Regions from separate parts of the Paenibacillus vortex V453 genome, predicted to be linked through region 3. Evidence: predicted binding sites of a transcription regulator. Region 3 holds the regulator's gene; each other region holds the start of a gene.
The links. The regulator Rex, encoded in region 3, represses fermentation and respiration genes when NADH is low (regulators of the CRP and FNR family bind a similar motif). The targets are predictions, from matches to a motif close to TTGTGAAATATTTCACAA.
Positions count from the first base shown of each region.

Region 1: the regulator Rex is predicted to act here: its motif matches at 1,114-1,131, upstream of pflB (formate C-acetyltransferase).
Region 2: the regulator Rex is predicted to act here: its motif matches at 2,065-2,082, upstream of nadA (quinolinate synthase NadA).

Region 1 covers NZ_ADHJ01000018.1:225,616-228,904, forward strand. The annotation lists partial or broken gene adhE (bifunctional acetaldehyde-CoA/alcohol dehydrogenase) at 1-894, shown strand, start outside; gene pflB (formate C-acetyltransferase) at 1,205-3,289, shown strand, end outside.
Region 2 covers NZ_ADHJ01000004.1:45,500-48,788, reverse strand. The annotation lists gene nadB (L-aspartate oxidase) at 1-1,011, opposite strand, end outside; gene nadA (quinolinate synthase NadA) at 1,050-1,988, opposite strand; gene ftsH (ATP-dependent zinc metalloprotease FtsH) at 2,219-3,289, opposite strand, start outside.
Region 3 covers NZ_ADHJ01000020.1:96,083-99,371, reverse strand. The annotation lists gene PVOR_RS12335 (cell wall elongation regulator TseB-like domain-containing protein) at 1-92, opposite strand, end outside; gene PVOR_RS12330 (amidohydrolase) at 123-1,424, opposite strand; gene PVOR_RS12325 (redox-sensing transcriptional repressor Rex) at 1,399-2,064, opposite strand; gene dinG (ATP-dependent DNA helicase DinG) at 2,128-3,289, opposite strand, start outside.

The DNA of each region.
Region 1 (3,289 bases), on a different contig from region 3:
TTCAATAATCTGAAGCAAAAATTTATGGATATCCGCAAACGGGTCTATAAATATCCGAAGCTTGGACAGAAGGCAAAATTCGTTGCCATTCCAACCACCTCGGGAACGGGCTCGGAAGTGACCTCGTTTGCGGTCATTACGGATAAAGTGCTGGGGAATACCAAGTACCCGCTGGCTGACTATGAGCTGACCCCGGATGTTGCGATTATCGATCCGGAATTTGTATACACCCTGCCAAAAACAGCGGTAGCGGATACCGGGATGGACGTTTTGACACATGCCATCGAGGCGTATGTATCGGTCATGGCTAACGATTTCACGGATGGTTTGGCAATCAAGGCCATACAGCTGGTGTTCCAGTATCTTGAGCAGTCGGCGCTTACCGGCGACAAGCTGGCCAGAGAGAAAATGCATAATGCTTCGACGCTTGCCGGCATGGCCTTCGCGAATGCATTCCTTGGCATCAATCATAGCCTTGCGCATAAATGGGGCGGCCAGTATCACACAGCTCACGGGCGAACCAATGCAATCCTGCTGCCGCACGTCATCCGTTACAATGCCAAGAAGCCAACCAAATTTGCCGCTTGGCCTAAATACACTCACTTTGTAGCCGATGAGAGATATGCAGAAATTGCAAGGATTCTGGGCTTGCCTGCAAGAACGACGGAAGAGGGCGTCAACAGTTTGATCGGTGCAATCCGAGAGCTGAACAAGAAGCTGGGCATCGAAGAGTCGTTCCAGCAGCTGGGAATCGATCCTCAAGATTTTGAGAAACGTGTTGAGCATTTGGCGGACCGGGCCTTTGAAGACCAGTGCACTACGAGCAATCCAAAGCTGCCGCTTGTCACAGAGCTTGCGGAAGTATACCGCAACACGTTCTACGGCCGCTTTTAAATCCAATAAATACAAGAGACGGGTTGTGGACTGCGGGTTGCATAACAGAAGCGGGCGGGTAAAACAGAGTGATAAAAATCACGGGAAAAGATAAGTTTGTGATTTTTATCACAGATGCTGAGAATGAACAGGATTACAATAAAAGTGTAGAAGAAAGCTGAATCTCAGGTCTTTGATATAGAAGCTTGAAGGTACACGGCGGGGTCGAGGCAGCATTGATCGTGAAAATAATCACATTAAGATCTGAGATGGATCAATGTGTGACTCCGCCTGTGCGGCAAGCTGCAGCATAATCTAGGAGGGATTCAATATGTCGGTGATTGAAAAAGAAGTGGGCTGGAAAGGTTTTAAATCAGGTAAATGGAACAAGCGGATTGACGTTAATGATTTTATTGCAGAGAACATAACACCTTATTATGGCTCTGATGATTTTTTGGCAGGACCAACGGACAACACGAAGGCACTCTGGGATATCGTATCGGATTTAACCAAAAAAGAACGGGATAACGGCGGGGTGCTGGATGTCGATGTGAATACGCCTTCCACGATTGTGTCCCATCAACCTGGCTATTTGGATAAGGAGAAGGAACAGATCGTCGGCGTACAGACGGATGAGCCGTTCAAGCGTTCGATTCAGCCGTTCGGCGGAATCCGAATGATGATTGATGCTTGCAACGCATATGGTTTTGAAATGCCGCAAGCGGTAGTGGACATCTTCTCAGGCATACGCAAAACACATAACCAGGGCGTGTTTGATGCCTATACCTCGGAGATGAGGGCAGCCCGTAAGGCAGGGATTATTACAGGTCTTCCCGATGCTTATGGCCGCGGTCGTATTATTGGCGATTATCGCAGAATCTCCTTGTATGGTGTAGATGTCTTGATCCAGGATAAATTGCGAGAGCTGGGTGAGCTTGAGGTTGATGCGATGGATGAGCCGGTGATCCGATTGCGGGAAGAGCTGTCAGAGCAAATCCGTGCACTTAAGGAATTGAAGGAAATGGCGGGCATGCACGGCTTTGACATTTCGAAGCCTGCGAATACGGCGAAGGAAGCATTCCAATGGCTGTATTTCGGTTATTTAGCTGCTATCAAGGAACAGAATGGCGCAGCCATGTCGCTTGGCCGGGTATCTACTTTCCTTGATATCTACATCCAGCGTGATCTGGCTGAAGGCAAGCTGACGGAAGAGACTGCACAGGAGCTGGTTGACCATTTTGTCATGAAACTGCGGATCGTGAAGTTCCTGCGTACACCGGATTACAATGAACTGTTCAGCGGTGATCCAACATGGGTCACAGAATCGATTGGCGGTATGTCGTTAAATGGGGAAACAAGAGTAACCAAGAACAGCTTCCGTTTCCTGCATACGTTGTATAATTTGGGCCCTGCCCCGGAACCGAACTTGACGGTATTATGGTCTGAGAAACTGCCCGAAGGCTTCAAGAAATACTGCTCGAAGGTATCGATCGAAACCAGCTCGATCCAATATGAGAACGATGATCTCATGCGTCCGATTTACGGAGACGATTACGGGATTGCTTGCTGCGTATCCGCTATGCGCATCGGGAAACAGATGCAGTTCTTCGGAGCCAGAGCCAATCTGGCCAAAGCGCTCCTGTATGCAATCAACGGCGGGAAGGATGAGAAATCCGGCGCCCAGGTTGGTCCGGAATACCCCGCTATTACGGCAGAGGTTCTGAGTTATGACGAGGTCATGAAGCGATTCAAGCCGATGATGGAATGGCTTGCAAAGCTGTATATGAACACACTGAACGTGATCCACTATATGCATGATAAATACAGCTACGAACGGATTGAAATGGCGCTTCATGATCGGGATATTCTGCGGACGATGGCATGCGGTATAGCGGGCCTGTCCGTAGCGGCGGATTCGCTGAGTGCAATCAAGCATGCACAGGTGAAGCCTGTACGCAATGAGCAAGGGATTGCAGTTGATTTTGAAATAGAAGGCGACTTTCCGTGCTACGGTAACAACGACGATCGGGTTGACGACATCGCCGTAGAACTCGTTGAAGCCTTCATGAGCATGATTCGCAAACACAAGGCATACCGCGATGCGATGCCGACCCAATCGGTGCTGACCATTACGTCCAATGTCGTATACGGCAAGAAAACGGGAACCACACCGGACGGCCGCAAGGCGGGCGAGCCGTTTGCGCCGGGTGCGAACCCTATGCACGGACGCGATAAGAAGGGTGCCCTCGCTTCATTGACTTCCGTGGCCAAGCTACCTTATGAGGACAGCCTCGACGGGATATCGAATACATTCTCGATTGTACCGAAAGCCCTCGGGAAGGAAAGCGAGATTCGCGTGAACAATCTGGTTGCGATGCTGGATGGATATTTTGGAAGCAAGGCTCATCATCTGAAC
Region 2 (3,289 bases), on a different contig from region 3:
TAAATCAAGTCCATACTGCATGCATGTTTCATAAATCGTCGGGAACCGATGTTTGACCATCTCTGGTGACTCATGGGTAATGTCCAGATACACAAAGGTAGACCGCGTCGCTTCCATCTCGCTGACAATGGCCCGGGCAACAATATCCCGGGGGGCCAGCTCCAGCAAGTCATGGTACTTTGGCATGAACCGTTCCCCTTTGATATTACGAAGAACAGCGCCCTCGCCACGAACCGCCTCGGAGATCAGAAACCGTGGTGCACCCGGATAGCTAAGTGCCGTGGGATGGAACTGAATGAATTCCATATCCCTGATGTCCGCACCTGCCCGGTAAGCCATAGCAACACCGTCGGCTGTCGCAACCTCCGGGTTGGTTGTATACCTGTACAACTGGCCGGCGCCTCCTGAGCACATAATGGTCGCCCGCCCACGTACAAAAACCCGCCTGCCATCCGGCATCTGTACCAATGCACCGTGACATTCCCCTTGCTCCGTGACCAGATCAATGACAAAATGATCGTCCCATACTTCTATATTGTGAAGCATTTCAACCTGAATGGAAAGGGCACGCACAATTTCATATCCGGTAGCGTCCCCATTAGCATGAAGAATACGACGGTGACTGTGCGCACCTTCCTTGGTTAGCGCAAGCTCGCCATTCTCGACATCAAACATCGTCCCAAGACGAATCAGCTCCTGAACCCCAACCGGTCCCTCATTTACGAGGACATCCACCGCAGTAGATGAGCATAGTCCCGCCCCTGCCATCAGGGTATCCTGGCGATGGTAGACCGGAGAGTCATCTTCAGCTGTTACGGCAGCAATGCCGCCTTGAGCATAACGAGTGTTGCTCTCGAGCAGCGATTTCTTTGTAATCAGCAGCACCTTTTGAGTGGCACTTGCCATAATGGCCGTATATAAACCCGCAATGCCTGAACCGATGACAATGACATCCGTCTGGACGACCGGCAGATCGTTCAGTTCAAAATCAATCAAATACTGCGGTATCACGATGCCTCACCTGTCTTTTCACGAAAGAGTAGCGCATGCTACTTAACCTGTAACATGCGCTCTAATGAAGTTCTGGCTTTCTCTGCAACGACCGGAGGCACATAAATTTGCGGCTTCATCGTTTCCAGTGCTTTGACCAGCTTTTTGAGATTATTCACTTTCATATTGGGACAAACCAGGAATTTCGTGGCAAAATGGAACGATTTATCCGGGCTATCCAATCGAAGCTGATATCCTGTGCCATCCTCTGTACCTACAATAAACTCCTTGGCAGACGAATTTTTGCAATATTCCAGAATCGCAGTTGTGCTGCCTACAAAATCACCCATCGCAACGACCTCCGGACGGCATTCCGGATGCACCACAAACTCGGCACCAGGATGCTTGGCTCTCATCTCGACAACATCCTTAACGGTCAGCATATCATGCGTGTTGCAGTACCCTTCCCAGATGATCAGCTTCTTGTCGGTATGCTGCTGGACGTAGTGCCCTAAATTTTTATCAGGCACCCATATAATTTCATCTGAATCGACGGATTGAATCACCTTTACCGCATTGGATGAAGTACAGCAGATATCTGTTTCTGCTTTGATCTCAGCTGATGAATTGATGTAAGTTACCACTTTTGCATTCGGGTGCTGCGCTTTCAACTTCCGCAAGCCGTCAACGTTCACCATATCCGCCATCGGACAACCGGCACGCTCATCAGGAATAAGAACGGTTTTGCCCGGTGCCAGGATTTTAGCGCTCTCACCCATAAAGTGCACACCGCAGAATACGATAACCTCAGCATCGGTTTGTGCTGCTTTCTGCGCAAGCAAGAAGGAATCCCCGCGGAAATCAGCGACCTCCTGTATTTCATCCCGTTGATAATAATGAGCCAAAATAATTGCGTTACGTTCCTTCTTCAATTGCATTAACCGCTCACGCAGTTCACGGTTTTGCTCTGCCTTACGCTCCAGTGCCAAAGCTTCCATGATCGACCCTCTCCCTTTATGTAGTCCGGCTGTAAACCGCTTGATGACCATGTGACTTCCAGGATGGTTTATACCTTTGTGAAAGGATGCGCATCCTTATTTAACAACTAATGTACACGTTCGTTCTGTGCCCTGTCAATGTGATAGAAAGCACAAAAAGAACCGGAAAACGAATTATCGTTCTCCGGTTCTTCGATTTTATTCGGTATTCGATGTTTTATCAGCGAATATTACGTTAACCTGCTGTTTCCGTTGTCCGATCCATCTGGAGGATCCTTACGGTCCGAATCTTTAGGCTCCGGCTGTTGATCATTCGAATCCATCGGGTTGTTCGGAATTTCTTCCGTGGAAATCGGCTGATCTCCGTCTTCTTTCCCTTGGATGCGAACTTTCACGTCACCAATGTTGTCGATGATCGGTTCGCCGCTCTCGGAAGAACCTTCACCTTCTCCATTGCCATTGCCTTCAGCTGATCCAGTCTCAATGAGATTCTTGATTTGCTCAAGCTCCAGTGTTTCCATCTCAAGAAGCGTATTCGCAATCAGGTGAACTTCTTTGGAATGCTTGGTCAGAATCTCTTTAGACTTCTCGTAACAATCGTTGATGAACCGCTGCATTTCTTGATCGATCTCATAAGCGATTTGATCACTATAGTTCTGCTCGTGTCCGATATCGCGTCCCAGGAACACCTGTCCTTGGGATGTACCGAACTGCATCGGTCCAAGCTTCTCACTCATACCGTACTCCACAACCATGCTGCGGATAATGCCGGTTGCCTGCTGGAAGTCACTGTATGCTCCGGTACCGATTTCGCCAATGAACAACTCCTCGGCTACACGACCACCAAGCAAACCGGATACACGATCAAGCAATTCCTGTTTCGTCACGAGCATCCGATCTTCCTTCGGCATCATAATGACGTATCCACCAGCACGACCACGAGGGATAATCGTTACCTTATGAACGGTATCCGCATGCTCGAGGAAGTAACCTACAATGGTGTGACCCGCCTCGTGATAAGCTACGATACGTTTCTCGCGGTCACTGATCACGCGGCTGCGCTTCTCCGTACCCACGATCACACGGTCGATCGCTTCATCCACTTCTCGCATGGAGATATCCTTACGATTGCGGCGTGCCGCAAGCAAGGCTGCCTCATTGAGGAGATTCTCCAGATCGGCACCCGTAAATCCTGTCGTACGTTTAGCGATGATGTCCAATTTAACATCCTTCGTCAACGGCTTGTTGCGTGCATGGACTTTCAGCACAGCTTCACGGCCCTTCACATCTGGACGATCTAC
Region 3 (3,289 bases):
TTCATGACATGCGAATAGTAGAGCTGCAGACCTAGCAGCAAGAGCAGCACTCCGGATACACTTAGCAATATCCACTTCGTTTTTTTCTTCAATCCGTCTTCCTCGCTCCCCTTGATTATTCCCTAGAGGGTTGTAAGACGCTCAAATGCAGACTGGGCTTCCCGGCGAATACGTTCCTCGTCGAGGGTAAGGCTGGCGCCATTTTTCACTACCTGCTTGCCGTCAACCCATACATGCTCTACATCCTTTGCACTGGCTGAATAGATCGCATGGGACACATAATCGGTTCGAGGAAGGAAGTGCGCCTGATCTGTATTCAACGCGATCATATCCGCCTTCATGCCGACGGCAAGTGTGCCTATATCTTCAATGAAAGCCGATTTGGCTCCATACTCCGTACCCATCCGCAGTGCTTCGGCTGCTGGAATGGCCGTAGGATCACCGCTTACCCCTTTATGGATCAATGCAGCCAGACGCATCTCTTCAAACATATCCAGATTGTTATTGCTCGCTGGTCCGTCGGTACCCAGGGACACGGTAACGCCGGCTTTCAGCAGTGCAGGCACGCGCGCTATACCACTGGCAAGCTTCAGATTACTGCCTGGATTATGAGAGACCGCGACTTGATATTTAGCCAAAATCTCGATCTCTTCATCAGTCAAATGGACGGCGTGCGCCAGAAGTGTAGGACGAGAGAACATGCCCAGCTTCTCCAGATGCGCAACGGGACGGAGTCCGTAGTCATTCACATTCTGGGCCACTTCCGTGTCCGTTTCCGACATATGTGTATGCAGCGGCAGATTCAAATCATGGGATGCTTGGACGAATTTTTCAATTAGATCCGGTGGACACGTATACGGTGCATGCGGCGAGAGCATCGTTGTGATTCTGCCATCGGCTTTGCCGTGCCAGTCCTTCGCAAATGCAACCGCCTCATCCAGTTTTTGCTGCTGAACCTCAGGCGGACATAATCCGATAACGCCACGGGTCAGGACACCGCGCATTCCTGAATCCTCTACCACCTTCGCAACCTGGTCCATCTGATCATACATATCCACAAAAGTTGTGGTTCCGCCCTTGATCATCTCCAGCACGGAAAGAGAGGCTCCCCAGTAAACATCATCGGCCGTGAATTTGGCTTCCATCGGCCACATTTTTTCCTGCAGCCATACTTGCAGCGCCAAATCGTCTCCATAACCGCGGAGCAGTGACATGGCAGCATGTCCATGGGTATTTACCAAACCAGGCAGGAACAACAGATGTGTGCCGTCGATAATCTCGGTTCCTTCCTCTACCGGCGGCTGTTCCTCACCAAGATAGGTAATGCGGTCATTCTCAACAACCATGTATCCACGAAGAACGGATCTTCCATCCTCAAGCACAGCAAAAGTACCGTTCTTAACCATCCACTTCGTTGTCGTCATGTGAAGCTTCCTCCTTACCGTTGTCCAAATAATAAGCCAAGCTCTGCAAATCGGTTGTAAAATCGGCCGTATGAATACGGATATGAGGTGGAGCTTTCAGGATGGTTGGCGCAAAATTCAGAATCGCTTCGATGCCTGCTGCAATAAGCTGATTAGCTACGTTTTGCGCCTCAAAATCCGGAACGGTAATAATCCCGATACGAATGCCGTATTCATGTACGGTTTTCTCAAGCTCTTCCATCGGCTGAACCGTCAAGTTGTTGATTTTCATACCAACTTTGGGGGAATATGAATCGAAAATAGCCACAATCTTCATATTATCCTTCAGGAATGCATTGTAATTGGATAATGCATGTCCAAGATTACCGGCTCCAACCAATGCTACATTAATCTTCTGGTCCAGCTTCAGAATCTGGCGAATCTTCTCAATCAAATAGGAAACATCATATCCGATCCCTTTCCGTCCAAAATCACCGAAATACGCCAGGTCCTTACGAATTTGAGCAGGATTCAGATCCAGTTTCTGCCCCAGCTCCTGGGATGAAACAGTTGAGACCTCCCGCTTCTGAAGCTCATTCAAATAGCGCAAATATACAGGTAATCTGCGGACCACGGCTTCCGAAATTTTTTCCGATTTCATGCATGCTCCCCCTAGTAAAGGTTAATAACTACATCTCTTGCATTTTCATTCTTCGTTTAGCTATCATTCATCGGATTGGTTATCTGCCCCAACCTCGACCTCTTCCTGAAGCCATTCCGAGATGCGTGGAACAATTCCCTCTGTCGGCATATGCTCCATCTTAGGTCCTGGCAAGGAATATAAGAAATATTTCCCGTAATAGGATTCAATCACCCGGGTATCGTATACAATCACGATCCCTTTATCCTGTGCCGTCCGGACCAGGCGGCCAAACCCTTGCTTGAACCGAATAACCGCTTGCGGAACGGAAAGCTTCATGAAGGGGTTCTTTTTCTGCTGCTGCAGCAGTTCACTCTTGGCTTCCACCAGCGGATGATTCGGCGGCTGGAAAGGCAGCCGTACAATAGCAAGACAGGTCAACGCCTCGCCCGGAATGTCGACCCCTTCCCAGAAGGAGCTGGTGCCAAGGAGCACCGATGCGCTGCTCTCCTGGAAGCGTCGAATCATCTTGGTTCGACTGGTCCCGTCCATTCCTTGCCCCAGCACCGCAATGTCGCTTAATGCCAATGCTTCCTTCAGTGGCTCATGCACCTGACGCAGCATCCGGTAAGAGGTGAACAGAACGAGCATCCTTCCATGGGTAGCGATCGCCGTTTCGGCCAGTGACTGCACAAGTGTGTTCACAAAGAGGGCATCCCCGACCGATCCCTTCACGCTCGGAAAATCACGCGGAACGACAAGCAGCGCTTGTTCTCTGTAATTAAACGGAGACGGCAGCTGAACCGTGTTCAGATTACCGGCGTCAGCCGCTTCCTGAAGACCCAGATTCTCGATCATGAACTGGAACGATTTATCCACCGACAAGGTAGCCGATGTCAGAATGACGCTTTGTTTTTTATCAAAAAACAATTCCTTTAAATGAGTGCTTACATCAACAGGCACTGCATAGAGCTGCAGCGATTTACTGCGGAAATTGCCATTAGCCTCCATCCAGTATACCGTACCCTCATCATTAAGAGCCATGAAGGAGCGCAAGTCCTCACGGTGAGCGGCCAGGTCTTTAAACAGTCCGGACAGATCCGTAAGCAAGCTGTCTGCACTGTAATCATCCAGATCTTCCTTCATTTCAGCAATCAGCTTGTCACCCTTGCGCACAACGTCACCCAGGGTCACATGAATCTGATGCTCCAGCTCCGCCAGCGATTGCCAATCCTTCGGTTTCTTG